2 regions of the Agrococcus sp. ARC_14 genome follow, and region 1 is predicted to be linked to the other one. Evidence: predicted binding sites of a transcription regulator. Region 1 holds the regulator's gene; the other holds the start of a gene.
The links. Region 1 encodes LexA, which represses DNA repair genes until DNA is damaged. Its sites were predicted from a motif close to TCGAACANNTGTTCGA; they were not measured.

Region 1 (14,269 bases):
GGCTGCGACAGGGCAGGACGCTGCGGCAGGTCGCCTCGCGCGCCTCGGTGGCGCTCGGCTACCTGAGTGAGGTGGAGCGCGGCCAGAAGGAAGCCTCCAGCGAGATCCTCGCGTCCGTCGCGGACGCGCTGGACGTGCCGCTGTCGATGGTGCTGCGAGAGGTGGGGGACCGTCTCGCCGTGCTCGAGGGCCTGAGCTTCGGCGAGCTCGACCCGCTGACGACGACCGTGCCCGACACGCTGCCGGCCGACATGGTCGCGGAGTTCGACTCCGCCATCCACTAGAGGCGAGGGATGCGCACCAGCGAGCTGCAGATCGCGCTCACCGAAGAGTTCGGCGCGCTTGGCGCCGTGCTCATGGCCGACCTCACGCTCGGCAGCCTCGGTGGCCGCACGGGCGCGGAGGCTCTGGCCTCCGGGATGCCTGCGCGGCAGGTCTGGCAGGCGCTGTGCGACGCGAAGGACGTGCCGGCCGACCGGCGTCACGGTCGTGGTCTGCGGGACCCTCGCCGCTGAGCCCGACTGCGGCACGACACGCCGCATCCGCATTCGAAGATGCGTTCGATTGGAGCGTAGGCTGGCACCACACGATCAGCCCGTCATCCACAGGCCGACTCGTGGGCCGCACGCATGTCAGCGGCCCGACGTACCGTGAGCGCATCCACCAACGGAAGGCCAGCAATGCCCACACCCGCAGACCGCGAGAAGTCGCTCGAGGCGGCGCTCGCACAGATCGATCGTCAGTTCGGCAAGGGATCGGTGATGCGCCTCGGCAGCGAGGATCGCGCACCGGTCGAAGTCATCCCCACCGGCTCCATCGCACTTGACGTGGCGCTCGGCGTCGGCGGCCTGCCGCGCGGCCGCATCATCGAGATCTACGGCCCGGAGTCCTCGGGCAAGACCACGCTGACGCTCCACGCGATCGCGAACGCGCAGCGCAACGGCGGCATCGCCGCGTTCATCGACGCCGAGCACGCGCTCGACCCGGAGTACGCGAAGAAGCTCGGCGTCGACATCGACGCACTGCTCGTGTCGCAGCCCGACACCGGTGAGCAGGCGCTCGAGATCGCCGACATGCTGGTCCGCTCGGGCTCGATCGACCTCGTCGTCATCGACTCCGTCGCGGCGCTCGTGCCTCGCGCCGAGATCGAGGGCGAGATGGGCGACACCCACGTCGGCCTCCAGGCTCGCCTCATGTCGCAGGCGCTGCGCAAGCTCACCGGCGGGCTCAGCCAGACGCAGACGACGATGATCTTCATCAACCAGCTGCGCGAGAAGATCGGTGTCTTCTTCGGCAGCCCCGAGACCACCGCGGGCGGCAAGGCGCTCAAGTTCTACGCCTCGGTGCGCCTCGACATCCGTCGCATCGAGACGCTCAAGGACGGCACCGACGCCGTCGGCAACCGCACGCGCGTCAAGGTCGTCAAGAACAAGATGGCGCCGCCGTTCAAGCAGGCCGAGTTCGACATCCTCTACGGCACCGGCATCTCCCGCGAGGGCAGCCTGATCGACTTCGGTGTCGAGCACAGCATCGTCCGCAAGTCGGGTGCCTGGTACACCTACGACGGCGACCAGCTCGGCCAGGGCAAGGAGAAGGCCCGGCAGTTCCTGCTCGACAACCCCGACCTTGCCGCGCAGATCGAGCGGCAGATCCTGACGAAGCTCGGCGTCGGTGCGGGCAAGGCAGCTGCCGCAGAGCAGCAGGCCGCCGTCGAGTCGCTCGATGCCCGCAGGCAGGAGCGCCAGGGCGCGTGAGCGACCGCGACCGTCTGGCCGGCGTCACCGAGCTCTCCACCTGGATCGCCTCGCGCGAGGACGACCAGGTGGGAGCCTGGGCTGCGCCAGGCGGCGCTGTGCGCCTCCCTGAGGGGGTGGCAGACGCTGACGCAGGAGCTGTCGAGGCCGTCGACGAGGAGTCGGCGCGCTCCATGGCGCTGCGTGCGCTCGGTCGGCGCGCGGCCAGCAGGCAGGAGCTCGACCGCACGCTCGAGCGCCGCGACGTCGAGCCCGAGGTGCGCGAGGCCGTGCTCGACCGCCTCGCTGCGGAAGGCCTCGTCGACGACGCACAGCTCGCGCAGGATCTCGCCGAGCGGCTGCGCGAGCGCAAGCACATGGGAGAGCGCGGCATCGCCGCGGAGCTGCGCAAGCGAGGCCTCGATCCGAGCGACATCGAGCGCGGCGACGATGACGACGAGCTGCAGCGGGCGATCGACGCGGCTGCCGAGCGCCGCCGGCGCATGGGCAGCCTCGACGACGAGACGGCAGAGCGCCGACTGGTCGGCTGGCTGCAGCGCAGGGGCTTCGGCGGCTCCACCGTGCGCACCGCGATCGAGCGCACGCGCTCACGCGGCCCGCGGTTCCGCTGAGCCCCACGCTCATCCAGGATTCGCACAGTTTCGCGACGTGTGATCGGGCTAGGTTCGAGCTATGAAGAAGACCAGGATCCTCGCACTGCCTGCGATCGCAGCCGTCTCGCTGCTCGCCCTCACCGGCTGCTTCCAGCTCCCTCCTGTTGGCGGCACCCCCGGTGGCAACACCGGTGGCACCGGCACCACCGAGGAGCCGGGTGGCGGCACCACCGAAGAGCCAGGCGGCGGCACGGCCGCTGAAGACCTTGCCGACTCGACGTGGACGGGCGGCGACCTCGGCCCCGGCTTCGCCACGATGGACTTCACGCTGAATGGCGACGGCACGATCGACATCAGCAGCTGGAACGACGGCTCCGGCTTCGACGCTCCCCAGGATGTCTGGTCGGGCGACAGCTCGAACCTCACGATGACCATCACCGCGCTGAGCGATCAGGACGGCGGTGAGCAGTTCGACGTCACGTTCACCGGCACCGCCGAGGATGGCCAGATGAACCTCTCCGGCGACAGCCCCGAGGGCACCTGGACGCTGACGGCCACGCAGGGCTGATCCGCGACCGAACCTCACGCCGCCCCGTGCTCAGGCACGGGGCGGCGTTCTCATGCGCGGGTACGCTGGATCTATGTCGATGACGCTCGCGCCGCGCACCTACGAGGTGAGGACCTTCGGCTGCCAGATGAACGTCCACGACTCCGAGCGGCTGCGCGGATCGCTGGAGGAAGCGGGCTACGTCGAGGATGACGCAGGAACGCCCGATGTCATCGTGATCAACACCTGCGCCGTGCGTGAGAACGCCGACGACAAGCTCTACGGGCACCTCGGTCAGCTGGCGAAGACCAAGCGCGAGCGCGACGGGTTCCAGATCGCCGTGGGCGGCTGCCTGGCGCAGAAGGATCGCTCCACGATCGTCGACCGTGCGCCGTGGGTGGATGTGGTCTTCGGCACCCACAACATCGGCTCGCTGCCGACGCTGCTCGAGCGCAGTCGGCACAACGGCGAGGCCGAGATCGAGATCCTCGAGTCGCTCGAGGTCTTCCCGTCGACCCTGCCGACGAAGCGCGACTCGACCTACGCGGGCTGGGTCTCCATCTCGGTCGGCTGCAACAACACCTGCACCTTCTGCATCGTGCCGTCGCTGCGTGGCAAGGAGCGTGACCGCCGCCCGGGCGAGATCCTCGCCGAGGTGCAGGCGCTCGTCGACGACGGCGCGATCGAGGTCACGCTGCTGGGCCAGAACGTCAACTCCTACGGTGTCGAGTTCGGCGACAGGCTGGCCTTCGGCAAGCTGCTGCGCGCCGCGGGCGAGATCGAGGGACTCGAGCGCATCCGCTTCACGAGCCCGCACCCGGCAGCCTTCACCGACGACGTGATCGAGGCGATGGCAGAGACGCCTGCCGTGATGCCGCAGCTGCACATGCCGCTGCAGTCGGGCTCCGACCGAATCCTCAGGGCGATGCGGCGCTCCTACCGCTCCACGCGCTTCCTGGGGATCCTCGACCGCGTCAGGGAGCGCATCCCGAATGCCGCCATCACGACCGACATCATCGTCGGCTTCCCGGGCGAGACCGAGGAGGACTTCGCCGAGACCATGCGCGTCGTCGAGGCGTCCCGCTTCGCCTCGGCGTTCACGTTCCAGTACTCCATCCGCCCCGGCACGCCGGCCGCCACGATGCCCGATCAGGTGCCGAAGGCGGTCGTGCAGGAGCGCTTCGAGCGGCTCGTCGCGCTGCAGGACCGCATCTCCTTCGAGGAGAACCAGCGCCAGGTCGGCCGCACCGTCGACGTGCTCGTCTCGGTGGGTGAGGGCAGGAAGAACGCCGAGACCCACCGCCTGAGCGGTCGCGCGGAGGACAACCGCCTCGTGCACTTCGCACCGGGCGAGCACGCGCCACGCCCCGGCGACGTCGTCACCGTCGAGCTCACGCAGGCGGCGACGTTCCACCTGGTCGCCGATCACGGCCCGCTGGCGCTGCGACGCACGCGCGCCGGCGACGCCTGGGATCGCGCGCAGTCAGACTCCTGCGCGGTGCCGTCGCCCGGCGACGGCGCTCCTGCTGGCGGCCCCGTCTCGCTCGGGCTGCCCACGCTGCGCACTGCGACGGCCCCGACGGTGCCGGTCGCGCTCGGCACGTGACGCTGATCGCCGTCGTCGGCGCGACCGGCACTGGCAAGACGGGGCTCTCGCTCGACATCGCCGATGAGATCGTGCGGCTCGGCAGCACCGCCGAAATCGTGAACTGCGACGCTATGCAGCTCTACCGCGGCATGGACATCGGCACCGCGAAGGCGAGCCTCGCAGAGCGCCGCGGGCACCCGCACCACCTGCTCGACGTGCTCGAGCCCCGGGAGGACGCCGCCGTCGCCGCCTATCGGGACGCGGCGCTGGCAGCGCTGCGCGCCATCGAGGGCAGGGGCGCGGTGCCGATCCTGGTCGGGGGCAGCGGGCTCTACGCGTCCAGCGTGCTCTACGACTTCGCCTTCCCCGCCACCGACGAGGCACTGCGAGCGCGGCTGGAAGCCGAGCTCGAGCGCGACGGGGCCGCGGCGATGCACGCTCGGCTGCTCGCGGTGGATGCGGCCGCGTCCGAGGCGATCGGCCCGCACAACGGCCGCAGGCTCGTGCGCGCGCTCGAGGCCGTGACGCTCACCGGCGAGCCCTTCCGCGTCGGCCTGCCGCCCGAGGATTCATTGCTTCGGCCCACGATCATCCAGCACGTGCGCATCGAACGAGCCGCGCTCGTGCCCCGGCTCGACGCCCGCGTGCTGCGGATGTGGCAGCTCGGCCTCGTCGAGGAGGCACGTGCGCTGCGCGCGGCCGGCATCGAGCGCGGCACCACCGCGCAGCAGGCGATCGGCTACCGGCAGGCGCTCGACCAGCTCGACGGCACGCTCGACGAGGCCGCCGCCATCGAGTGCACGCAGGCCCTCACACGCCGCTACGCGCGCAGGCAGGTCTCGTGGTTCCAGCGCTACCCGGCTGCGCCCGCAGCGGACGCGGCTGCCCTCGCACACCAGGCGCTCGGTAGCCTGGAGGCATGACAGAGCTGGGCAGCGGCGCGTTCGCCAAGGGGCACGGGACCGGCAACGACTTCGTGCTGATCGCCGACCCCGATGGCGCTGCGCCGCTCACGCCCGAGCGTGTCCGCGCGCTCGCCGACCGCCGCTTCGGCATCGGCGGCGACGGCGTCATCCGCGCCGTGCGGGCGGGATCCACCGGCGACGCGGTGCTCGACGAGGCATCGCCCGGCACCTGGGCGATGGACTATTGGAACGCCGACGGCTCGGTGAGCGAGATGTGCGGCAACGGCGTGCGCGTGTTCGTGCGCTTCCTGCTCGAGTCGCAGCTGGCGGCCCTCGCCGATGGCGAGGGCATCGACATCGCGACGCGCGCGGGCGTCAAGCGCGTGGTCCGTCGCGGCGAGCTGCTCTCGGCAGATCTCGGCCCCTTCGAGCTCGGCGGCGACAGGCTCGTCGCGGCGCACGGGCTCGAAGTCGATCGCCCGGGCCTCGACGTCTCCACGGGCAACCCGCACGTGGTCGTCGCGCTGGCGAGCACGGAAGAGCTCGAGGCGCTCGAGCTGCACGCGGCTCCGGTGCTCGACCCTGCTGCCGAGTCCGGTGCCAACGTCGAGTTCGTCGTGCCGGGGGCGATCGCCGACGGGGTCGGCGCGATCCGCATGCGCGTGCACGAGCGGGGCTCCGGCGAGACGCTCTCGTGCGGCACGGGCGCCGTGGCAGCCGCCATGGCCACCAGGCACTGGTCGGGGGATGCGGCAGACCGGTGGATCGTCGACGTCCCCGGCGGCAGGCTCGAGGTCGAGGTCGACGAGCGCGGCCACGCCTGGCTGACGGGGCCCGCAGCGCTGGTGTTCCGCGGCGAGGGGATCGGCGGAGGAGTCAGTCAGGCGCCGTGACAGCGAAGATCCGGTACGTCCGCTTGGAGTCGGCGCGCTCGACGTCGAAGCCCTCGAATCGCTCGACCAGCCAGCGCAGCAGCGAGTCGGCGCCGAGGTGCTTCTGCACCACGAGCCAGGCCGTGGCGCCGGGTGCGAGCCGCGGGATCCACGTCTCGAGCAGCGCGTGCAGCTGCGGCTTGCCGATGCGGATCGGAGGATTCGACCAGATCGTCGCGAATCGGAGCCCCTCCGGCACCAGCTCTGGCGTCGCGGGCGTGATGTTCGATAGACTGAGCAGCTCGGCATTCCGCTCCACGAGCGAGAGCGCGCGAGTGTTGACATCGACCGCCCAGACACGCGCGTCGGGGGAGCGGGTCGCGAGCGTCGCGGCGATGGGCCCCCAGCCGCAGCCGAGATCGAGCAGCTCCCCGGTCTCGGGAGGCGAGGGGACGGCGTCCAGCAGCACCTCGGTGCCGACATCGAGTCGGTCGCCCGAGAACACCCCGGTCGACGTGACCATCTCGCGCTCGACACCGTTGATCGGCACCCGGATCGTGCGGATCGACCTGGGAGCCTCGGGATCTGGGGAGAAATAGTGGTCCGGCACGGACTCGACAGTAGCGAAGGACAGACCATGGCAGAACCGCAGCACGCGGCAGACGGCGCAGAGCACGTCCCCGACGGAGGGCGCGCGACGGAGCGGATCCTTGCGTGGGCGCAGCCGGGGGACGGCGAGGTGCTCTCGGCGCGCGCGCAGGCGCTGCAGGCAGATGACGCCTTCAGCGACACCGACGGCGACCAGCTCGACCGCGACGAGCGTGCGGCGCTCCGCCGGGTCGATGGGCTGCGCACCGAGCTCGAGGACATCACCGAGGTCGAGTACCGCGAGGTGCGCCTCGAGAACGTCGTGCTCGTCGGGGTCTACGCGGGCTCCGCCGGAGACGCCGAGAACTCGCTGCGCGAGCTCTCGGCCCTCGCCGAGACGGCCGGCGCGCAGGTGCTCGACGGCCTGCTGCAGCGCAGGCCGAATCCCGACCCCGCGACCTACGTCGGCAGCGGCAAGGCCGACGAGCTCGCCGCGCTGGTCAAGGAGCTCGGGGCCGACACCGTCGTCGCCGACAGCGAGCTCTCACCCAGCCAGCGACGAGCGCTCGAGGACCGCGTGAAGGTGAAGGTCATCGACCGCACCGCCGTCATCCTCGACATCTTCAGCCAGCATGCCAAGAGCCGCGAGGGCAAGGCACAGGTCGAGCTCGCGCAGCTCGAGTACCTGCTGCCGCGCCTGCGTGGCTGGGGCGATTCGATGTCGCGCCAGGCCGGTGGCCAGGTCGGTGGCCAGGGCGCAGGCATGGGTTCGCGCGGCCCCGGTGAGACGAAGATCGAGCTCGACCGCCGTCGCATCCACACCCGCATGGCGCGACTGCGCAAGCAGATCAAGGGCTTCGCACCCGCACGACAGGCGAAGCGCGCCAACCGCGACCGCTTCGAGGTGCCGGGGGTCGCGATCGCCGGGTACACGAACGCCGGCAAGTCATCGCTGCTCAACCGCATCACGGGCGCGGGCGTGCTCGTCGAGAACTCGCTCTTCGCCACCCTTGACGCCACGGTGCGCCAGGCCAAGACGGCGGATGGCCGCGAGTTCACGATCGCCGACACCGTCGGCTTCGTGCGCAACCTGCCGCATCAGCTGGTGGAGGCGTTCCGCTCGACGCTCGAGGAGGTCGCAGAGTCGGAGCTCATCGTGCACGTCGTCGACGGCAGTCACCCGGACCCCGCGTCGCAGATCGCCACGGTCCGCGACGTGCTGGGGGAGACGGGCGCACGCTCGATCCCCGAGATCGTGGTGTTCAACAAGGCCGATCTCATCGACGCCGACGAGCAGCTGGTGCTGCGGGGGCTGCAGCCGGACGCGATCTTCGCATCCGCACGCACCGGCGACGGCGTCGACGAGATCCTCGCGCGCATCGCCGAGATGCTGCCGCGGCCGGAGGTGCCGGTGTCGCTGCTGGTGCCCTTCGAGCGCGGTGACGTGATCGCGATGCTGCACGACCGCTTCGACGTGCTGCGCGAGGTCTATGAGGAGGGCGGCACGCGCATCGACGCCAAGGTCTCGGCGGCGGTGCTGAGCCAGCTCGCCGAGTTCCGCGTCGAGCCCGCGCGCTGACGAGTGAGATCTCGGTACGGCGGCCTTGCGGCCGCCTACTCGATCTAGCGCTCTCCGGACTCAACGCCGCTCTGCGGCATTGAGTCCTCCGAACGCTACACCGAGCGCAGCACCGCGACGACCTTGCCCAGCACCTCGGACTCATCGCCGAGGATGGGCTCGAAGGCGGAGTTGCGGGGCAGCAGCCAGGTGTGGCCGTCGCGCTGCTTGAAGACCTTCACGGTCGCCTCGCCGTCGAGCATCGCGGCCACGATGTCGCCATTGGTCGCGTCGCGCTGCTGCCGCACGACGACCCAGTCGCCGTCGCAGATCGCGGCGTCGATCATGGACTCGCCGACGACCTTGAGTATGAAGAGGTCGCCACCGCCCACGAGCGCCTTCGGCAGCGGGTAGGTGTCCTCCACCTGCTCCTCCGCGGTGATCGGGATGCCTGCGGCGATGCGACCGACCATCGGCACGAACGTGGCCTGCTCCATGGTGGCGAGCGACTCGACCGACTCGTCGGGGACGAGCACCTCGATGGCGCGCGGCCGAGCGGGGTCGCGCCGGATCATGCCGGCGAGCTCGAGCTGCCCCAGCTGGTGGGTGACGCTCGAGAGCGAAGAGAGGCCGACGGCGTCGCCGATCTCTCGGTAGCTCGGCGGGTACCCGCGCTGGCGCACGGCCTTCTGGATGACCTGCAGGATCGCCTGCTGCTTCTCGGTCAGCTGCCTCGTCATGCCCGCTCCGCTCTGTCGCCGCGATGCCCGCCGGGCGCCCGGGACGGGCGTGTGGGTGGCCTGCGATTGACTGCTCCTGGTTCGAAAGCGTATCCGACAGGACGCCCGAATCAAACGGATGTTCGAGCGTGTCGTGGAGAAACTCCGCGGCAGGGCTTGACTCGTCCAGGGAATCGAAGATAGGTTCGAAACAGAGATTCGCAGGCGGTGCTCCCGGCCGAGCACCGCCTGCGGATCCCAGACTGGAAGGAGCACCGATGACTGCCATCGCCACCGCCACGCCGACTGTCCGCCTGCGGATGACCTCGCGCGGTCGCCGCGCCCTGGCCCTGCTCGTCGCCACCCCCGTCCTCGCCGCCGCCGCGCTCGCCGGAGCTGGTGTGCTGGGCGACGCCCTTGCCGGCGCTGTCGCCTCCTCGTCGACGCAGACTGCCGACTTCTCGTACGTCACCGTGCTGCCCGGTCAGTCGCTCTGGCAGATCGCGCAGTCGCTCGCACCCGATGCCGACCCCCGAGACGTGATCGCCGAGATCGAGATGCTCAACGGCATCGCCGGCTCCATCCAGCCCGGCGAGCAGCTCGCGATCCCGGCGCACTACGCCGGCTGATCCGGCTGCGGCCCGCAGGCTGCGCCGCGCGAGGCATCTGACATCGTCCTAGGCTGGTCGGGTGACAAGCCTCGATGATCTGCCCATCCGCGACGACCTTCGTGGCCTGACGCCTTACGGAGCGCCGCAGCTCGAGGTCCCTGTTCGCCTCAACGTCAACGAGAACGCGTACCGCGTGCCCGAGGCCGTCGCACTCGACATCGTGCAGGAGATCGCCCGCGCGCTGCCCGACGCCAACCGCTATCCAGACCGCGAGTTCGACACGCTCCGCCGCTCGTTCGCCGACTACCTGGGTCACGGGATCGAGCCCGCGCAGATCTGGGCGGGGAACGGCTCCAACGAAGTGCTGCAGCACGTGCTGCAGGCCTTCGGCGGCCCCGGCCGCTCGCTGCTCTCGTTCACCCCGACCTACTCGATGTACCCGCTGCTCGCGCAGGGCGTCGGCATGGAGTGGATCCCGGTGCCGCGCGCCGACGACTTCACGCTCACGCCCGAGGCGGTGCGGGCGGCCATCGCCGAGCACGATCCCGACATCGTCTTCCTGTGCTCGCCGAACAACCCCACGGGCACGGCGATCGGCCTCGACGTCATCGAGGCCGCAGCCGAGGCCGCGCGGGGCATCGTCCTCGTCGACGAGGCCTATGCCGAGTTCGCGCATGACCGCAGCCAGACGGCGCTGACGCTGCTCGAGCGCTTCCCGCGGCTGCTCGTGTCGCGCACCATGAGCAAGGCCTTCGCCTTCGCAGGCATCCGGGTCGGCTACCTCGCGGCCGACCCGGCGGTGATCGACGCGCTGCGGCTCGTTCGCCTGCCGTACCACCTCTCGGCCATCACGCAGGCCGCGGCGGTCGCGGCGCTGCGCCACAGCGACCAGATGCTGGCGCGCGTCGACGAGCTGCGTGCGCAGCGCGATCGACTCGTCGAAGCGCTCGCGCAGCTGGGCATGCAGCCCTATCCCTCTGACTCCAACTTCGTGCTCGTGGGCGGCATCGCCGATCCGAGCGCGACCTTCCAGGCACTGCTCGACCGCGGCATCCTGGTGCGCGATGTCGGGCTGCCGGGCACGCTCCGCATCACCGCCGGCACGCCGGGGGAGACGACCGCGCTGCTGGCCGCCTTGGCCGCGCTCACCGCAGAATAGGATCGAGCCATGGCACGCACCGCAACGATCGAGCGCACGACGAGCGAGTCGAGCATCCGACTCTCGCTCGACCTCGACGGCACCGGCACCTCGTCGATCTCGACCACGGTGCCCTTCTTCGACCACATGCTGACTGCCTTCTCGAAGCACTCGCTCATCGATCTCGACGTGCAGGCGAGCGGCGACACCGACATCGACGCGCACCACACGGTCGAGGACACCGCGATCGCGCTGGGCCTCGCGCTCAAGGATGCGCTGGGCGACAAGGCAGGCGTGCGCCGCTACGGCGACGCGACCGTGCCGCTCGACGAAGCGCTCGCGCGCGCCGTCGTCGACCTCTCCGGCAGGCCGTTCCTCGTGCACTCCGGCGAGCCGGCCGGCTTCGAGCTGCACCGCATCGGCGGCCACTTCACCGGCTCGCTCGTGCGCCACGTCTTCGAGGCGATCACGCTCAACGCGCGCATCACCGCGCACGTCGACCTGCTCTCCGGGCGCGACCCGCACCACATCGCTGAGGCGGAGTTCAAGGCCTTCGCCCGGGCGCTGCGCGTCGCGGTCGAGCAGGATCCTCGCGTGACGGGCGTCCCCTCCACCAAGGGAGCACTGTGACGGCTCCGCGTCCGACAGTCGCGCTGCTCGACTACGGCCTCGGCAACGTGCACTCTGCCGCCAAGGCCATCGAGGCCGCGGGCGCAGACGTGATCCTCACCGCCGATCGCGCCACCGTCATGGCGGCGGATGGCCTGGTGGTGCCGGGTGTCGGATCGATCGCCGCGTGCATGGCGGGCATCCAGGCGATCCACGGCGGCGAGCTCATCGGCCGCCGGCTCGCTGGCGGCCGGCCGGTGCTGGGCATCTGCGTCGGCATGCAGGTGCTGTTCTCCTCCGGGGAGGAGGGCGGCGTCCACACCGACGCGCTCGACGAGTGGCCGGGCACCGTCCGCCGGCTGCAGGCCGACATCCTGCCGCACATGGGCTGGGCGGAGGTCGAGGCGCCGGAGGGCTCTGCGCTCTTCGAGGGCGTGCGCGACGAGCGCTTCTACTTCGTGCACTCCTACGCCGCGACCGAGTGGCTGATCGATCCGCACCCTCGCGTCCGCCAACCGAAGGTCGCGTGGGCCACCCACGGCGAGCGGTTCATCGCCGCCGTCGAGAACGGCCCGCTGACCGCCACGCAGTTCCACCCGGAGAAGTCCGGCGAAGCCGGGATCCGCCTGCTGGCGAACTGGGTTCGCGGCCTCTGACCTGCACGAGTAGCATCGCACCGGCCCTCCGACCCGGGCCATCGCCTGGCTCACTCCGCTCGCTCCCCAAGAAGGCACCGTCACCATGACCGATTTCAACCAGTCGCCCAAGCTGCAGCTGCTGCCCGCGATCGACGTCGCCGGTGGCAAGGCGGTGCGGCTCACCCAGGGCAAGGCCGGTACAGAGACCTCCTTCGGCAGCCCGATCGACGCGGCTGAGGACTGGGTGCGCCAGGGCGCGGAGTGGATCCACCTCGTCGACCTCGACGCAGCGTTCGGCCGCGGCGACAACCGCGCCGTGATCAAGAAGGTCATCAAGGCCGTCAAGGGCCGCGTGCAGGTCGAGCTCTCCGGAGGCATCCGCGACGAGGCCACCCTCGAGGCGGCGCTCGCCACGGGCGTCAAGCGCATCAACCTCGGCACCGCGGCCCTCGAGAACCCCGAGTGGACCGCATCCGTGATCGCCGAGTACGGCGACCAGATCGCGGTCGGACTCGACGTCCGTGGCACGACGCTCGCCGCCCGCGGCTGGACGCAGGAGGGCGGCGACCTCTGGCAGGTGCTCGACCGCCTCGAGGCTGCGGGCTGCAGCCGCTACGTCGTCACCGACGTGACGAAGGACGGCACGCTCCAGGGCCCGAACCTCCAGCTGCTGGAGCAGGTCGCCGATCGCGTCGACAAGCCGGTCGTCGCCTCGGGCGGCATCTCGAGCCTCGACGACATCGCGGCCCTGCGCGAGCTCGTGCCGCACGGCGTCGAGGGCGCCATCGTCGGCAAGGCGCTCTACGCGGGCGCGTTCACGCTGGTCGCGGCGCTGGATGTCGCGGGCCAGTAGGGCCGTCGGCGTGAGCCGCGAGGCAGATTCGGCGGGCCGCTCCTGGGAGGGGCGCTCGTTCCAGCACCACGACACCGCGTACGCGGGCGACGACGGCTCGGCACCCGCGGACTACGTCGAGGCGGTCGCATCGCTGGCCGCAGACGCTGCCGGCCGGGGCTCGGTCGTCGAGGCGCTGCGCGGGCAGCGACTGCTGGTGCCGCTGCTCGCGGCCGCGGGTGACACCGCCGTCGACGAGCGCGGCCGCACGGTCGACAAGACGCAGGAGCTCTCGATCGTCACGGTGCAGGGGCCGGATGGCGGAGCGATCCTGCCGATGTTCTCGCACGTCGCGGCGATGCAGGCGTGGAACACCGCTGCGCGTCCCGTGCCCACGAGCGTCCAGCGCGCCGCTGCCGCCGCCCTCGACGGGCCGGCCCGCGTGGTCATCGACCCCGGCAGCGAGAGCGAGTTCGTGCTGACGCGCACGATGCTCGAGGCGCTGCTGACGGATGCGCCCTGGTCGTGGGGCGTGCAGGACGAGGCCGTGCAGGCGGCCGTCGCTGCCGCCGTGTTCGCGCAGCCCGCCGTGCGGGCACTCGTGCTGGCGACGGGCGATCCGCGCAGCCGACTGGCTGGCGCGGAGCTCGAGGTGCACGCGCTCGTGGATGCCGAGGGAGTCGCCGGTCACGACGCTGCAGCGCAGCTGCAGACGGCCGCCGGGGTGCTGGGCGAGACTCCCGTCGTGCAGGAGCGGATCACGAGCCTCGCGCTGCGCATGCATCGCTGGGACGGCGGGGCGGCGCGGCTGCCGCTCGTGGCACAGGCAGCGTTGGCGATCACGCGAGACGAGTGGCAGACCGCGAGCGGCGCGCTGCAGTGACGCTGCAGCGTCGGCTGCTCAGACCACCGAGCCGGTGAACTTCTCGCCGGGGCCCTTGCCGGGCGCGTCGGCGATGGTGCTCGCCTCGCGGAACGCGAGCTGCACGGAGCGCAGGCCGTCGCGCAGCGGCGCGGCGTGGATGCTGCCGATCTCGGGGGCGGCGGCGGTGACGAGACCGGCGAGCGCGTTGATGAGCTTGCGCGCCTCGTCGAGGTCGAGCTGCTGCTCCGGGTCGTCGGCGAGGCCGACCTTGACCGCGGCGGCGCTCAGCAGATGGATCGCGACCGTGTTGATGAGCTCGACCGCCGGCACGTCCGCGATGTCGCGCGCCTGATCGAGGGCGTCGTCTCCGTGGCTGTGCTCTGCGGTGTCGGTCATGGCAATCTTCTCCTGAAGCATCGTCTCTGGTAGGCTTGTGCAGGTTTCGGGCTCTC
Region 2 (14,269 bases), on a different contig from region 1:
GAGATAGCGGGCCTGCTTGCCGACGAGCTCGGCGCGCGAGTAGTCGAGCGCGAAGCAGGCGTCCGACAGGTATCGGTCACCGTAGGTGTCGTCGTCATCGAACTTCGCGACGATGTCGCCGTCGGCGGCCTGCACCAGCAGGTTGAGGTTGGTGCCGAGCGACGCCTCCGCGGCGCCGTGCAGCACCACGAGCTCGCTGACGCCGGCGTCGCGGGCGAGCGCCTGCAGCTCGGCCTCGTCGAGCTCGAAGCCGTGCAGCAGCAGCACGAGCTGCACATCGACATCCACCTGGCGTCCTGCGGTCGCGATGATGCCCGGCACCAGGTGCGGCCGGATGGTGGGCGCGATGATGCTCACGCGGGGCTGGCGCCAGGCGGCGGGATCCGGGATGCCGACCGATTCGAGCACCTGCGTGGCCCGGTGCGAGAACGTGTGCTCGCGCCAGATGCGCCGCTGCGCCAAGTGCACCTGGCGGTCGCGCAGCTCGGGCGAGCGCACCAGCGCGCGCAAGGTGAGCGCGGCCTCCTCCTGGTCGTCGACGATCGAGATCTCGCTGTCGTCGAACCAGTGCTCCACCGCGGGGCTGCGCGTCGTCACGACGGGCGTGCCGCTCGCGAGCACCTCGAAGACGCGTCGCGCGAGCATCGTCGGGCTGCCGACGACCGAGTTCACGTTGAGCATCACCTTGTATGCGCGATAGGCCGTCAGCATCCGCTCATACGGGAGTGAGCCGCGCACGTGCGACGCGAAGGGCTCGGGGAAGCGGTACTTCGGGTCATCCTCGAAGCGCGAGTAGATGTCGAAGCCGATGCCGCGGCGCTCCGCGACCTCCGCTGCCGCGCCGAGCAGCAGATCCATCTGCGCCTGTCGCTCGGGAAACTTGTGCGACCAATAGCTGCCGCCGAAGCCGACATCGAGCGTCTGGTGCAGCCCCTTCTGGCGCATCGGGTGGTGCAGGGCGGGCTGGGCGGCGAAGCCGAGCACGTCGACCCGGTCATGGCCGAGCGCCTCGCGGTACTGGTCGATGAGGTCGGCGTCGGTGGTGAAGACGCGATCGAACAGCCGGGCGGTGTCGAGGAAGTCCTCGAAGTGCGGCGGATCCTCCTTGTTCCAGAAGACCGAGGGGATGCCGTGCTCACGACAGTGGGCGACGAGCTCGCGCAGCGCCTCGGGCGGCGCCTTCGGCCCACTGAGCTGGAACTTCCACGCTCCCCGGGATCCCGACCACGCCGACTCGACGAACAGCACGTCGATCGGCTGCCGCTCGAGCTGCTCCTGCCACTCCTTGGGCTTCAGCTCGACGACGTCGAACTCGTAGCCCCACGCGCTGGCCGAGAAGGTGTCCATGATCGTGCCGACGCGCAGCTGCGGCCTGCGGGTGCCGCGGTCGGCGACCGGCCATTCCGGCATCGACTCGGCGAGGCCCGGCTTGACGGCGCCAGCGGCGCCGTTGCGCTCCGCCATCCGCCGACGGAGCCGCCATGCTTCCAGCTGCCCCACCCCGCCCTTGCGCAGATGCCAGAGTCCGGTGCGCAGGGTCTGCAGAGGCTTCACGCCCCTATCCTCTCGCGAGCGCGCCGAGCGCGGCTGCAAGCCGGTCGACGTGCTCGGCCACCGCATCCGCCGACCGTCGGTAGACAGCTGCGGAGCGGCCATAGGGGTCGTCGATGTCGATCCCCTGCCGCAGTGACTGCGGCATCAGCCCCCGCACCTCGGCGGCCGCCACGACGCGATGCAGGAAGCCCACGACCCCATCGGCACCGAGCGGCTCGACCGCACGCGCCGCACTGCCATCGGCCAGCGCCTCGACCACGCGCGTGAACTCGATGAGCGTGAAGGCACGGTGGTTCACCCTCGGCACGGCGCGCACGGCGGCACCGCGGTGCTCCTGCGCGAGCCCCAAGACGAGATCTGCCTCCTGCACCTGCGCGGGCAGCAGCCTGCGCGCCCTGTGCGCTGCAGCATCCGCCACCCCGAGGCGCACCGCCTCGGCAGCCGCGTGCTGCTCCATGGAGTCGCCGTCGCGCGCCATCGTGCCGGCGCTCGTCACCTCGATCTGCCCGGGCTCAGCGCCCGGCAGTGCCGCCGGGAGCCGCGCGCGCAGCAGCTGCTCGGCCTGCGGCGAGCGGCAGATGTTGCCCGTGCAGACGGTCAGGATGCGGAACACCGCCTCAGAGGGATGCGTCGATTCGGCGTGCCGCGGCATGGCTCGAACCTAGCGCTCGTGCTAGGCGCGCCACAGGTGGGCTCGGGAGAATGGAGGCATGACTGCACTCGACCGCGCCGCGCACCAGGGGACTGGGCCGGTCGGCACCTGGCCGGCCACCGCGCCGGTCGTCGTGCTGCACCGCGCGTCGCGGAGCGCGGCCCCGCTGCGAGCGCTGGGCGTGATCGGGCTGCTGCTGGCGCTCCCGGTCGTCGCGCTCCTCACGCTGTGGCCGAGCCACCTGCTGCTGCGGGTGAAGCCGCGCGTGCTGAGCGGGCTCGAGTGGCTGCACGCGCGCGAGATGTTCGAGTGGCTCTACTGGACGCGCCTGGAGGTGCTCGCCAACGTGGCGATGTTCGTGCCGCTCGCGCTGCTGCTCGCGTTCGTGCTCGGGGCTCGGCGGTGGTGGGTCGCGCTGGGGCTGAGCGTCGCCGCGACCGTCGGCATCGAGCTCACGCAGCACTTCATGCCGGGTCGTGTGGCGTCGGTGCAGGACATCGTGGCGAACAGCCTCGGTGCGGTGATCGGTGTCGTGCTCGCGGTCAGCATCGAAGGGGTCGTGCGCGCTGCCCGGCGCCGCTCGCACCGGACGCTCGTTCACTGACCCTTCGCTACCCTCGGAGGACAGCCGCGGCCGCTCGACGCTCGCCCGCGTTCCGCACCACCCTGGAGCCACGCCATGCTCGACGCCCTGCTCGGCAATCGCGACGAGCGGCGACGCCGCAAGGCTGTTGACGACCTGGGGCGCCGCGAGCAGCTGCTGCGGCCCGGCTACAAGGTGTGGGGCTACCAGAACGTCTTCGCCAAGGGCTTCGTGGTCACCGACGGGCCTTCGGCCTTCTCGCCGCGCGAGGGCTGGGATCACCTGAGCATCGGCCGCTGGCACGTGCGGCTCGACACCGTGCTCGAGCGGCAGCACGCCGCATCCTCGGTCGCTGAGGTGCTCGTGCTCGGCCAAGCCTTCGACGACGGCGGGCCGAAGACGCGCGACCGCATCGCCGAGCGCATCCTGCGTGCCGTGTCGAAGCATCCGGGCGTCGACGAGCAGACGCGGGCGCTCGACGAGACGATCGCCTGGCTCTCTGGTCGGTATGTCGTGCTGGTCGCGCGCGGCGACAGGCTCGAGGTCTATGGGGATCCGCTCGCGACGCGCTCGGTCTTCTGGCACCGCGGGGCCGCCGGCGTCGCGCTCGCCTCGCACACGGCGATCCTGTCGCAGCTCGCGGGCGGGCTCGACAACGCTCGGATGCGGTGGGTGCTGGGCCATCCCGACTACGTCGACCCCGCCGGCCGGTGGCTGCCCGGGCTCATCACACCGCACGACGAGGTCGAGCAGCTCTATGCCAACGCGCGTCTCACGGTGCGCGGCACCGAGGTCGTGCACGAGCGCTTCTTCCCTTTCGAGGATCGCGTCGAGCTGGCCCCGTTGGAGGCGAGCGAGCGGTTCCGCGACGATCTGATCCAGCAGGTGCGCAACTGGATCTCGGTCGCACCCGTGACGGTGCTCGCGCTCACCGCTGGCCGCGATTCGAAGGCGATCCTGCAGGCCGGGCTCCCCGACCTGCAGCGCGCCGGCGCGCTCACGATGACCTATCACGCGTTCCGCAGCACCGGGAAGAGCAGCTTCTTCGACATGATGGCCGCGAGCAGGCTTGCCGCGGCGGCGCAGCTGCACCACATCCCGATCGACATCCCGCCGCTGAGCCCGCGGTCTGAGATGGGCAAGCTCTACGCGACGACGTTCCCCACCTGGCAGCGCTTCGCCAACCTCGCCAACGCCCTCTACCTCGGCAGCCCCGCCAAGGCCACGACGCTCTTCGGCGTCGGCGGCGCCGTGATCACGGGGATGTATCGGGATACCTCCGCGCTCGAGCCGACGCCTGAGCTGCTGGCGAAGAAGTATGCGCAGTCGCGCTTCGGCGAAGAGCCGCTGCTGCATGAGGAGCTCGCGCGCTGGATGGAGTTCACGCAGTTCTCAGTGGCCGCGATGCGTGGGCATGACTTCCATGACTTCTATCACTGGGAGCACCGCATGACGAAGTGGGGCGGCGCGGGCTACTCGGAGTACGACCTGGCGACGACACCTGCCCCGGTGCTGAGCTCGCGACGGCTGCTCATGGCCGCGCTCGCACTGCCGAAGCCACAGCGCGTCGACGCGCTCGTCTACCGGTTCATCGCGGAGGGCGAGTCGGCGCTGAACGAGGACCCGCAGGCCGAGGCGTCGTCGTCAGACCCGGCCTGACCGAGCCAGCCGGCGCTGCGGCCGTAGGCGCGTGACCGACTCAGCCGCGCTTGACCGACTCAGCCGTGCTCGGCCTCCAGCGCTGACGCCAGGATCATCGCGGCGCGCTCGAGGGTCGCCCGCTCCCTCGCCCCCAGGCGCGTGAAGCGCGACTCCAGCGCCTCTCCCGCCGCCTCCCGCTGCGCGATGCGCTGCGAGACGGCCTCCGGTGTCGGCACCAGCTTGGGCCGCGCGTTCGGGCCGAGCCGACGAATCCACCCCGCCGCGATCGCATCCCGCACCATCTCGGTCATGGTCGGCTGCGACACGTGGCAGCGGCGCGCCAGGGCGGTGACGCCCATCGGGCCCTCGCTCGCGAGCACGGCGATCGCGCGGCTCGTGACCGCCGGGATGCGCCGCTCGCCGCCCGTCGCCGACAGCCTCGCGAGCAGCTGGCCGCTCTCGACCAGCGATGCGAGCGAGAGTGCGAGGCGCGAGGTCATGCCACGACTCTATAGGCGCACTGAGCGGATGCCGGATGCATGTCAGCGGGTCGTCCTACCCTGCGCACATGACCTTCGAGGCAGTTCGGGCGCAACTGTGGACAACTTCCGCGGCTCGAATCTGTCTTCGATAAACTGGGCTAGAGCACAGAGAAGGGAGCGACGATGACGCGTCAGCCTGTCGGCCACACGGCGAGCGCCTCTGCCTCGCTCGCTGCTGCGTTCGACGCGCTGGGCGAGGCCGCCGCCACGCTCGACGCCCTGCTCCCCCGGCTCGACGACCAGCAGCGCTCTGAGGTCGTCGCCCGCGTCGGCGACATCGGGCGAGGTGCCGACGCCCTCAAGCTGCGCATCGCCGGCGACGTCGTGCACCGTCACGACGATCTGCCCAAGGACGAGCGGTTCACCGTGGCCTGCGGCTACCGCGATCCGGCCGACATGCTGACCGTCGAGTTCGGCGCGAGCCGCTCCTCGATCAGGCGGCTGCTGCGGGCGGTCGCGGTGCTGCGCCCCACCGTCGGGCTCACGGGCGCCGCGATCCCCGCTCGCTTCCCGGTGCTGGGCTCGGCGGTCGCCGACGGCGCCGTGACGATCGAGCAGGCCGGTGCGATCGTCGACGCGCTCGGCGATGCACCCGACCGCTCCGACCCCGAGCACGTCGAGGCCGCCGAGCGGGCGCTCGTCGCCGCTGCCGTCGGCGAGCATCACCGCAACCCGGGGCAGACCGAGACCGCTGGGCCGGCGATGCCGCCAGAGCTGCTCGCCAAGGTCGCACGGCGCTGGCGCGACGGCATGGATCCCGACGGCGTCGAGCCGCGCTACGAAGACCAGCTGCGCCAGCGCTCCTTCACGTTCTCCACGCGCGCCGACGGCCTGGTGGTCGGCAAGCTCCTCGCGACGCCAGATCAAGGTGCCGTGCTCGCGGCCGCCTTCGACGCCTTCACCAATCCTCGCGCTCCCCGCTTCCTCACCGATGAGGAGCGCGCGCAGGCCGAGCTCGAGACCGACGATCGCACGCGCGGGCAGAAGATGGTCGACGCCCTCATCGCGATGGTGCGCGGTGCCGTCGAGCAGGGCTTCGTGCCACGGGTCGCCGGCGAGCGGCCGACCGTCGTCCTGCACATCAGCGAGGCAACCTACCGCGCAGCCGTCTCGGGCGACCCAGGCTGCACCGCCGTCGACGAGCGCACCGGCGAGCTCGTGCCCATCACGGTCGCCGCGGCGCTCATGTGCGACGGGCGCATACAGGCGGTCGTCACCGGGGCCGATGGGTTGCCGCTCTACCTCGGTCGCACCGAACGTCTCTTCAGCCGCGCACAGCGCCGCGCCCTCGCCGCCCGCGACAAGAGCTGCCGAGCGCCGGGCTGCACCGCACCCGTCGGCTGGTGCGAAGCCCACCACATCACCCCGTGGAGCCTCGGCGGCACGACCGACGTCGACAACGGCATTCTGCTCTGCACGCACCATCATCACGAGGTGCATCGCGGCATGCTCGAGGTCATCAAGGGTCCAGGCGGATGGTTCGTCAGAGCAAGAATCCGGCCACCACGTCGGCGACGTGGCTGGCCCGACAGCCTCGACCCAGCGACCTTCTCTCTGCAGCCCGTGGCCTGACAAGCGCGCCCGACTACCGCGCCCCATCCTCCAGTCGCCCCAGCAGATCGACCGCCGCTCGCGCATACTCGCTGATCCACCGGTCATGGATGCGCTTGATGGGCAGCGGTGCGAGCGCGAGGTGCCGCTCCCTGCCGACGCGACGCCCCGTCACCAGCTCCGCCGCCTCGAGCACCTTCAGGTGCTGCAGTACCGTGGTGCGATCGAGCTCCGGCAGCGCCGCGCAGAGCGACCCGGTGGTGTGCGGAGCGAGCTTGAGCGCGTCGAGCATCCGCCGTCGCGCCGGCGAGGCGAGTGCCTTGAACACCCGGTCGTCGGCGTCGTCCTCCGACACACCCTTGTCGCGCGCCCCATTCATGTTGTAAGAATACAACATGACAGAATCCACGAGTCTCGACACGCTCTCCTTCACCGTCTCCGGCCGCATCAGCCGGCCCTGCGCCGAGGTCTACGAGGCGGTCGCCGACCCTGAACAGCTCTCCCACTACTTCACCACCGGCGGTGCCAGCGGCCGGCTCGAGCCGGGCGGCGACGTCACCTGGGACTTCCACGACTACCCCGGCCGCTTCCCGGTCACCGTCATCGAGGCCGACAAGCCCCGCCGCATCGTCATCGAGTGGGAGGGCGATCAGGCAGCGGGCACCAGCGGCTCGACCCGCACCACCTTCGAGTTCGAGCCCATCGACGACGACACCCGCACCCTCGTCACCATCACCGAGTCGGCCTGGCTGCCGACGACCGCTGGGGCCAAGGCAGCCTTCGGCAACGCCGAGGGCTGGACGGGCATGCTCGCCGCCATGAAGGCCTGGGTCGAGCACGGCATCAACCTGCGCGAGGGGTTCTACAAGTAGCGCCAAAGGTGCATGCTGGCTCCATGGCCGACACCTATCAGCACGAGCCCCCGTACACGATCGGCGTCATCTGCGGCAGCATCGCCGCGTCGTCGATCAACCGCCGACTCGCCAACGCGCTCATCAAGCTCGCGCCCGCAGATCTCGAGTGCTCGTTCATCGAGATCGATGCGCTCGAGCTCTACGACCATGACCGCGACGACGACTACCCGCCCGAGGCGATCGCGCTGAAGCAGGCGATCAGGCAGTCCGACGGCATCCTCATCGTCACACCCGAGTACAACCGCTCGATCCCCGGCGCGCTCAAGAACGCCATCGACTGGGCCTCGCGTCCCTACGGCGAGAACGCGCTCAGCCGCAAGCCGGTCGGCGTCATCGGCACCTCTCCTGGCGCCATCGGCACGGCGGTCGCGCAGCAGCATCTGAAGTCGATCCTGTCGTTCTGCAACGCCCCGATGATGAACGAGACCGAGGCGTACATCCAGTTCACGGATGACCTGCTCGCCGACGACGACAGCGTCGCGAAGGAATCGTCGAAGGAGTTCCTGTCGACGTGGATGGCGACCTACGACGACTTCGTGCGGCGCGTGCTGACCGTGATCCCGAAGCCTGACGGGTCGACGGCGGCGTAAGCGGTCTCGATACGCCGGCCGGAGGCCGGCTACTCGACCAGCGGATGACCGGAGGCCGGCTACTCGACCAGCGGGTGGGGTCTCGTGACGCGTCCTGCGGACGCTCCTCGACCTACGGAAGCGGGTCGGGCGGCAGCAGCGCCTCGACGAGCTCGGCCGCCCGCGCCGCTCCCCCGAGCGACTCGAGGTCCGCGGCGATCTGCCGCGCCCGCTCACGGAACACCGGCTCCGTGATCACCCGTCGCACGGCGTCCCTGAGCCGGATGGGTCGTGGCCGCCCCGTGCGGAGGTCCACCCCCGCCCCCGACCAGGCGACCCGTGCGGCGATCTCGGGCTTGTCGAGCGTGCCCCCGGCCACCACCAGCGGCACACCGGCCGCCAGCATCTCCAGCACGCCACCCCATCCGCCGTTCGTGACGCCGACCGTGACGTGGGGCAGCACGGCGGCGAACGGCAGGTAGTCGACGAGCCGGGCGTTCGGCGGCACCTGGTCGCCGACATCCCTCCCCGCCGTCGTGCCGATCACCCGCAGCTGGTCGATGGCGAGCCCGTCGAGCGCCGGCTGCAGCAGGTCGGCGGGGTCGGTGTCGAACAGGCCCTGGGTCACGAACACCACCGGCCGCGGCTCGTCGGCCAGCGTCTCGGCCCAGAGCGGCGGCGGGCCGAGACGCTCGACCTGCGGCCGCAGCTGGCCGACGAACTCGACGGCCTCCGGCAGGTCGCTGCGCGGAAACTCGAGCAGCGCGGAGCCGGTGGCGATGACGAGCTGCGGCGAGTAGATGGCGTCGCCGAAGGGGCGCCCGGGGCCGAGCCCGACCTGCGCCCGCACCGCGCGGTACGCACGCTCGGTGCGGTCCGCCTGCAGCGGCAGCATCGCGCGCAGCAGTCGGTCGCGCAGCCTGCCGACCAGCCCGGTGCCTGGCTGCAGCGCCAGCCCCGGCGGCGGGAGGTCCTTGCTGCGCATCGTGAGCGGCACGAGCGCCACCGTGGCCCACGGCAGCCCCAGGAGCTCGGCCGCGAGCCCCGAGCCGACCGACATCGCATCGCCGACGATCAGGTCGAACGGATGCCGGGCGTGCGCCTGCAGGATGTCGTCGACCTGTCCGCGCGCGGTGTCGAGATAGAGATCGTGGAGACCGGTGAACGCACCGCGCGGGCCCAGATGGCCGACCTCGTGCGTCGACGCGGCGATGTCGCGCTCGTCGAAGTCCTTCGCGTCACTCCACTGCACCACCTCGCACCCGAGCTGATCGAACGCATCCGCGTGATGCGCCCCCGTGTAGGCGGTGACGTAGTGCTCACGGTCGAGGAGCGCGGCGGCGACCGCCGTCATCGGGCGGACGTGACCTGCGAACGGCAGCGCAGTCACGAGCAGGTGTGCCACGGCGCCACGGTAGCCGTCTCTGGACAAACCTTGAGAAGACTTATAGAACACTGTTATTGTTCTTGAGTGTCCCGCCCTCTGCAGCTGGCACTGGGCATCGCGGCCGTCGTGATCGGCCTCGGGCTCAGTGCGCTGATCGCGCTCATCTGGCTGCCGTGCGTCGGGGCGCAGATGCCGCTCGACCCGCTCGTCGCCTCCGAGTGCGCCGCCGTCTCGAGCGGCTCGAACACCGGCTGGATCGGCCTGCTGCTGTGGCCGGTGGCGCTGGCCGTGGCCGGCTTCGCAGCCGTGCGGATCCTCTCGCGCGGCTCGGGCGTGATCTCCTACGCCATCGTCATCCTGCTGGCGGTGGTGACCTTCCTGGCGAACCCCCTGCCGGAGTACTGGCTGCTCAACCTCTCGGCGCAGTCGTGGGACGAGCCGCCCGGCACCGGGGCGCTCACCGCCACGACGTTCGTGCTCGCCGGCGTGGTGCTGCTCGCGACGTCGGCGCGGGAGGTGCGCTCCTCGGTCGAGTGAGGCGGCGGAGGCGGTGGGCCGCGCGGCATCGTCTGGCACGATGCGGGGGTGGCTACTCCAGCGAGCGACGAGCGCCGACTGCGCGACATCGTCGCGATGCGCCGTGTGCGCGACCGCATCGACCGCGACTTCGAGCAGCCGCTCAACGTCGAGGCGCTCGCGCACGGCGCGCACATGTCGGCTGGCCAGCTGAGCCGCGAGTTCCAGCGCATCTATGGGGAGTCGCCTTACGCCTACCTCATGACCCGCCGCATCGAGCGGGCGATGACGCTGCTGCGCCGTGGCGACCTCAGCGTCACCGAGGTCTGCTTCGCCGTCGGCTATGCGTCGCTGGGCACCTTCAGCACCCGCTTCAGCGAGCTCGTCGGCGTGCCGCCGAGCGAGTACCGGCGCGATCACTCCCAGGCCGCCGCGGGCATCCCCGCGTGCCTCGCGCGGCAGGTGACCAGACCCATCCGCTGACCCGTGTCGGCCGGGCGGCCGGATCGCTAGTCCTGGTCGCGCGCTCGGTCGAGCGCCCGCAACCGGCTTCCTGCCAGGAAGATGATCAGCAGCGGCCCGAAGATCGCGAAGGCGCTGGAGTCGGGCGGCCAGGACACGGCGATGTAGACCACCATCGCCAGCGTCAGCACGATGCCCACGATCAGCAGCGCCCACTGCGCGCCGCGGCTGTCGTGCAAGCGATCCATGCCGCCACCGTAGCGGGCCGGTCGGGATGCGCTGCGCCGATCGGTCAGGATCGGAGAAGCGCCGCGGGGCCGCGCGCGCATAGCGTTGCCGACATGGACATCAGCATTCACTACGCGTTCCTCCCCCACACCGACGGCGAGGCGGCGCTCGGCTTCTACCGCGACATCCTGGGCTTCGAGGTGCAGCAGGATGTCGGCTACCAGGACATGCGCTGGATCACCGTGGCCCCGGCCGGCTCCCCCACCGCGATCGTGCTGCACCCGCCGGTCGCCGACCCCGGCGTCACCGACGCGGAGCGCGCCGTCGTGCTCGACCTCATGGCGAAGGGCGTCTACACGGCCGTGACGCTCGCGACCGACGACCTCGACGGGCTCTTCGAGCGCGTGCAGGCCGGCGGTGCCGACGTCGTGCAGGAGCCGACCGACCAGGACTACGGCGTGCGCGACTGCGCGTTCCGTGACCCGGCCGGCAACCTCATCCGCATCAACCAGCGCGTCGCGGCATAGCGTCGCCGCCCGTCACCGCGAGGGCATAGCGACGAGTGCCACGATGGAGGGGTGCCCCCGACGGAAGCTCCGACATCGCCAGCGGGCATCGACCCGTGGGTGCTCGAGGCCGAGCGAACCGCGCAGTCGCCCGGCTTCCGCCGCCCGTCGTTCGGCCCGGTGCCGCGTGGCCGGATCTACCTGCTGGGCGTGCTCTCCGCACTGCGGGCCGTCGGGCTCGTGCTGGTCGCCGAGGCGGTCGCGCGCGGCATCGCGGCGCTGGCCGACGGCGACCTGACGCCTGAGACGACGCGGCTCGTCGTCGTCCTCGGCATCCTTGGAGCGCTGCTGCGCTCCGGAGGCGAGTGGGGCACCTCGGTCGTCGCACGCCGGGTCGCCACCGACGTGAAGCGCGGCATCCGCGGCAGGCTGTGGCGGCGCATCGCCGCCGGGGACGCGGCCGGGGGCGGCACGGCGGTGCTCGCCGCCGACGGGCTCGACGACCTCGACGACTACTACGTGCAGTCGCTGCCCGCCGTGATCGCGGCCGCCGTCGTGCCACTGCTCGTGGGGCTGCGGGTGCTGAGCGCCGACTGGCTCAGCGCCGTCATCATCGTACTGACCGTGCCGCTCATCCCCTTCTTCATGGTGCTGATCGGCAAGCACACCCAGCAGCGCACCGATGCCGCGCTCGGCGCCCTCACCCGACTCGCCGACCACCTCGCGGAGCTCGCGCGGGGCCTGCCGGTGCTCGTGGGCCTTGGCCGCGTCGAGGAACAGGCGAAGGCGCTCGAGCAGCTGCAGCGCGGCTATCGCGAGCGCACGCAGGAGACGCTGCGCTGGGCCTTCCTCTCGGCGCTCGCGCTCGAGCTCATCGCCACCATCTCGGTGGCGATCGTCGCGGTCTTCCTCGGGCTGCGGCTGCTGCACGGCACGATGGAGCTCGAGCCGGCCCTGCTCGCACTGATCCTCGCGCCGGAGGCCTACTCGGCCATACGCCAGGTCGGCACCGCGTTCCACGCCTCGCAGGATGGCCTCTCCGCCCTCGACCGCTCGCAGGCGATGCTCGATCGCGCGGTGCCGGATGACGTGCGATCAACTCCCCCGCTGGCTGAGGTGCGCGCCGGCGAAGCCGGACCGGGGCCCGCGACGGGCCCCGGCGCTGGCGTCGCGGTGGAGGTCCGAAAGGACCTCCACCCTCAGCTCCAGCGCGCGCATCTCGAAGCCCCCGTCACGCGCCACATCCACCTCCACGCGCTCTCCGTCCGCTACGCCGGCCGCGACGCCGCCACGCTCGACGACGTCACCGCCGAGCTCACGGGCATCGTCTCGATCGCCGGGCCCTCGGGAGCCGGCAAGTCGACGCTGCTGGCCGCGCTCACGGGCACCCTGCCAGGCGACGCCGAGGTCAGCGGGCGCATCACGGGGGTCGATGCGGATGCGGTCGGCTGGGCCCCGCAGGCACCTCGCGCGTTCGCGGGGACGCCGCGCGAGGAGCTCGCGCTCTATGGCGCTGACCCGCTGCCTGCGCTCGCGGAGCTCGGCCTGACGCACGTCGCCGACAGCGCGGTGCCGGAGCTCAGCCCCGGCGAGCAGCGGCGCCTCGCAGTCGCCCGGGCGCTCGCGCGCGTGGACGCGGGGTGGGGTCCGGATGGGCCGGGTGCCTCGAGCGAGACCGGGGCAGCCGGGGCCGCAGTCGTCCGGCTGCTCGTGCTCGACGAGCCCACCGCCCACCTCGACCGCGACTCGGCGCAGCGCGTGCGCGCCGCGATCCTGCGCCGCGCGGATCGCGCCGTGATCGTGCTGGCGAGCCACGAGCCCGAGACGACCGCGCTCGCGACCGCGACGATCACGGTCGGCGCCCTCACGCATCCGACCTCGACTGCCGCCGCCGCGCCATCCGCCGACACGGCCGCCGTGCCGGTCGCGGAGCCAGCCACCCCGCCGGTCGAGGAGCGCGCCGGCGCAGCCACCCCGCCGGTCGCCGAGCGCGCCGGCGCACCCCTCCCGCCGGTCGAGGAGCGCGCCGGCGCAGCCGGCTCGCGTCACGAGACCACCGCCACGGCCCCGCCCGTCGCACCCAGCCGCATCCGCCGCCTCACCGTGCGCTCCCTCATCCGCCCCCACCTGGCCAGCTGGGTCGGCGCCATCGCGCTCGCCGCGATCGCCGTCGCCATGGGCCTGGCGCTCACCGCGGTCTCGGGCTGGCTGATCGTGAGGGCGACGATCGAGGAGCACATCATGGTGCTCATGGTCGCCATCGTGGGCGTGCGAGCGTTCGGGATCTTCCGCTCCGTCGGACGCTACGCCGAGCGCCTGCTCACGCACCATGCGGCGTTCAAGGTCGTCGACGCCCTGCGCCTGCGGCTGTGGCGCTCGATCGCCGCGCGCGGTGCGGGCTCGCGCAGGCTGCTCGAGGGCGGTGCGCCGCTCGACTACCTCGTGACGCTCGCCGACGACCTGCGCGACCAGCTGCCGCGCGTGCTGCCGCCGATCGGCGTCGGCATCCTGGTGATCGTCGGCGCCGTGGTCACGACCGCCTTCGTGGCGCCGCAGCTCACGCTGGCGGTTGCGGTGACGCTCGTCGTCGCGACCGCGCTCGCTGCCACCCTCGCGATCGTGTCGGAGCGCGGCGCTGCTGCCGCTCGCACGGCTGCGCGCTCGGACATCGTGCGCGGCACCGCAGCGCTGGCCGACTCGGCAGCCGACCTGCGAGGCAACGGGGTCGCCGGCGCCGCGCTCTCCCGCCTCGACGCCGCGGCCGAGCGTCTCGCGGCCGCCGAGCGTCGCGCCGCCTGGTCCGCGGGCCTCGGCACGGCGATCGTCACCGCTTCCGCCACGCTGCTCGCCGTGCTCGTGCCCGTGCTCGCGCCCGAGCTCGCCGCCGAGGGCGCAGCCGTCATGGCGCTGCTCTCGCTCGCGCTCATCGAGCCGCTCGCCGACCTGGTCGCCGGCGCCCACCGCGTGCCCGCGATGCGCTCGGTGCTGCGCAGCCTCGCGCCGGTGCTGCGCCCGGCACCGCAGCCCGTGTGGGGCGACGCGACCCCCGCATCCCCCATCAGCGCCGTCGAGCTCGACGGCGTCGCGGTGCGCTACCCCGGCGTCGACCGCCCGGCGGTCGCGGAGGTGTCGGGGCGAGCGGATGGCGGCAGCTGGCTCGTGCT

Region 2: MKD51_RS15370 (HNH endonuclease signature motif containing protein) is a predicted target of LexA. The motif match lies at 5,046-5,061, and genes of this name have one in related genera.

Annotation. Positions count from the first base shown of each region.
Region 1 covers NZ_JAKUDO010000001.1:2,374,759-2,389,027, reverse strand. Annotated here, with positions in the region: gene MKD51_RS11800 (helix-turn-helix transcriptional regulator) at 1-284, shown strand, start outside; gene MKD51_RS11795 (DUF3046 domain-containing protein) at 294-515, shown strand; gene recA (recombinase RecA) at 681-1,754, shown strand; gene MKD51_RS11785 (regulatory protein RecX) at 1,751-2,365, shown strand; gene MKD51_RS11780 (hypothetical protein) at 2,427-2,915, shown strand; gene miaB (tRNA (N6-isopentenyl adenosine(37)-C2)-methylthiotransferase MiaB) at 2,989-4,500, shown strand; gene miaA (tRNA (adenosine(37)-N6)-dimethylallyltransferase MiaA) at 4,497-5,405, shown strand; gene dapF (diaminopimelate epimerase) at 5,411-6,280, shown strand; gene MKD51_RS11760 (methyltransferase) at 6,264-6,869, opposite strand; gene hflX (GTPase HflX) at 6,897-8,426, shown strand; gene lexA (transcriptional repressor LexA) at 8,522-9,145, opposite strand; gene MKD51_RS11745 (hypothetical protein) at 9,403-9,753, shown strand; gene MKD51_RS11740 (histidinol-phosphate transaminase) at 9,815-10,894, shown strand; gene hisB (imidazoleglycerol-phosphate dehydratase HisB) at 10,904-11,503, shown strand; gene hisH (imidazole glycerol phosphate synthase subunit HisH) at 11,500-12,138, shown strand; gene priA (bifunctional 1-(5-phosphoribosyl)-5-((5-phosphoribosylamino)methylideneamino)imidazole-4-carboxamide isomerase/phosphoribosylanthranilate isomerase PriA) at 12,224-12,973, shown strand; gene MKD51_RS11720 (SseB family protein) at 12,984-13,835, shown strand; gene MKD51_RS11715 (DUF1844 domain-containing protein) at 13,854-14,213, opposite strand.
Region 2 covers NZ_JAKUDO010000003.1:24,850-39,118, forward strand. Annotated here, with positions in the region: gene MKD51_RS15345 (glycosyltransferase) at 1-1,554, opposite strand, end outside; gene MKD51_RS15350 (low molecular weight phosphatase family protein) at 1,559-2,206, opposite strand; gene MKD51_RS15355 (VanZ family protein) at 2,265-2,810, shown strand; gene MKD51_RS15360 (hypothetical protein) at 2,886-4,448, shown strand; gene MKD51_RS15365 (MarR family transcriptional regulator) at 4,508-4,930, opposite strand; gene MKD51_RS15370 (HNH endonuclease signature motif containing protein) at 5,096-6,544, shown strand; gene MKD51_RS15375 (metalloregulator ArsR/SmtB family transcription factor) at 6,558-6,920, opposite strand; gene MKD51_RS15380 (SRPBCC family protein) at 6,919-7,395, shown strand; gene MKD51_RS15385 (NADPH-dependent FMN reductase) at 7,419-8,027, shown strand; gene MKD51_RS15390 (glycosyltransferase) at 8,140-9,411, opposite strand; gene MKD51_RS15395 (hypothetical protein) at 9,478-9,930, shown strand; gene MKD51_RS15400 (helix-turn-helix transcriptional regulator) at 10,027-10,392, shown strand; gene MKD51_RS15405 (hypothetical protein) at 10,419-10,619, opposite strand; gene MKD51_RS15410 (VOC family protein) at 10,713-11,126, shown strand; gene MKD51_RS15415 (ATP-binding cassette domain-containing protein) at 11,178-14,269, shown strand, end outside.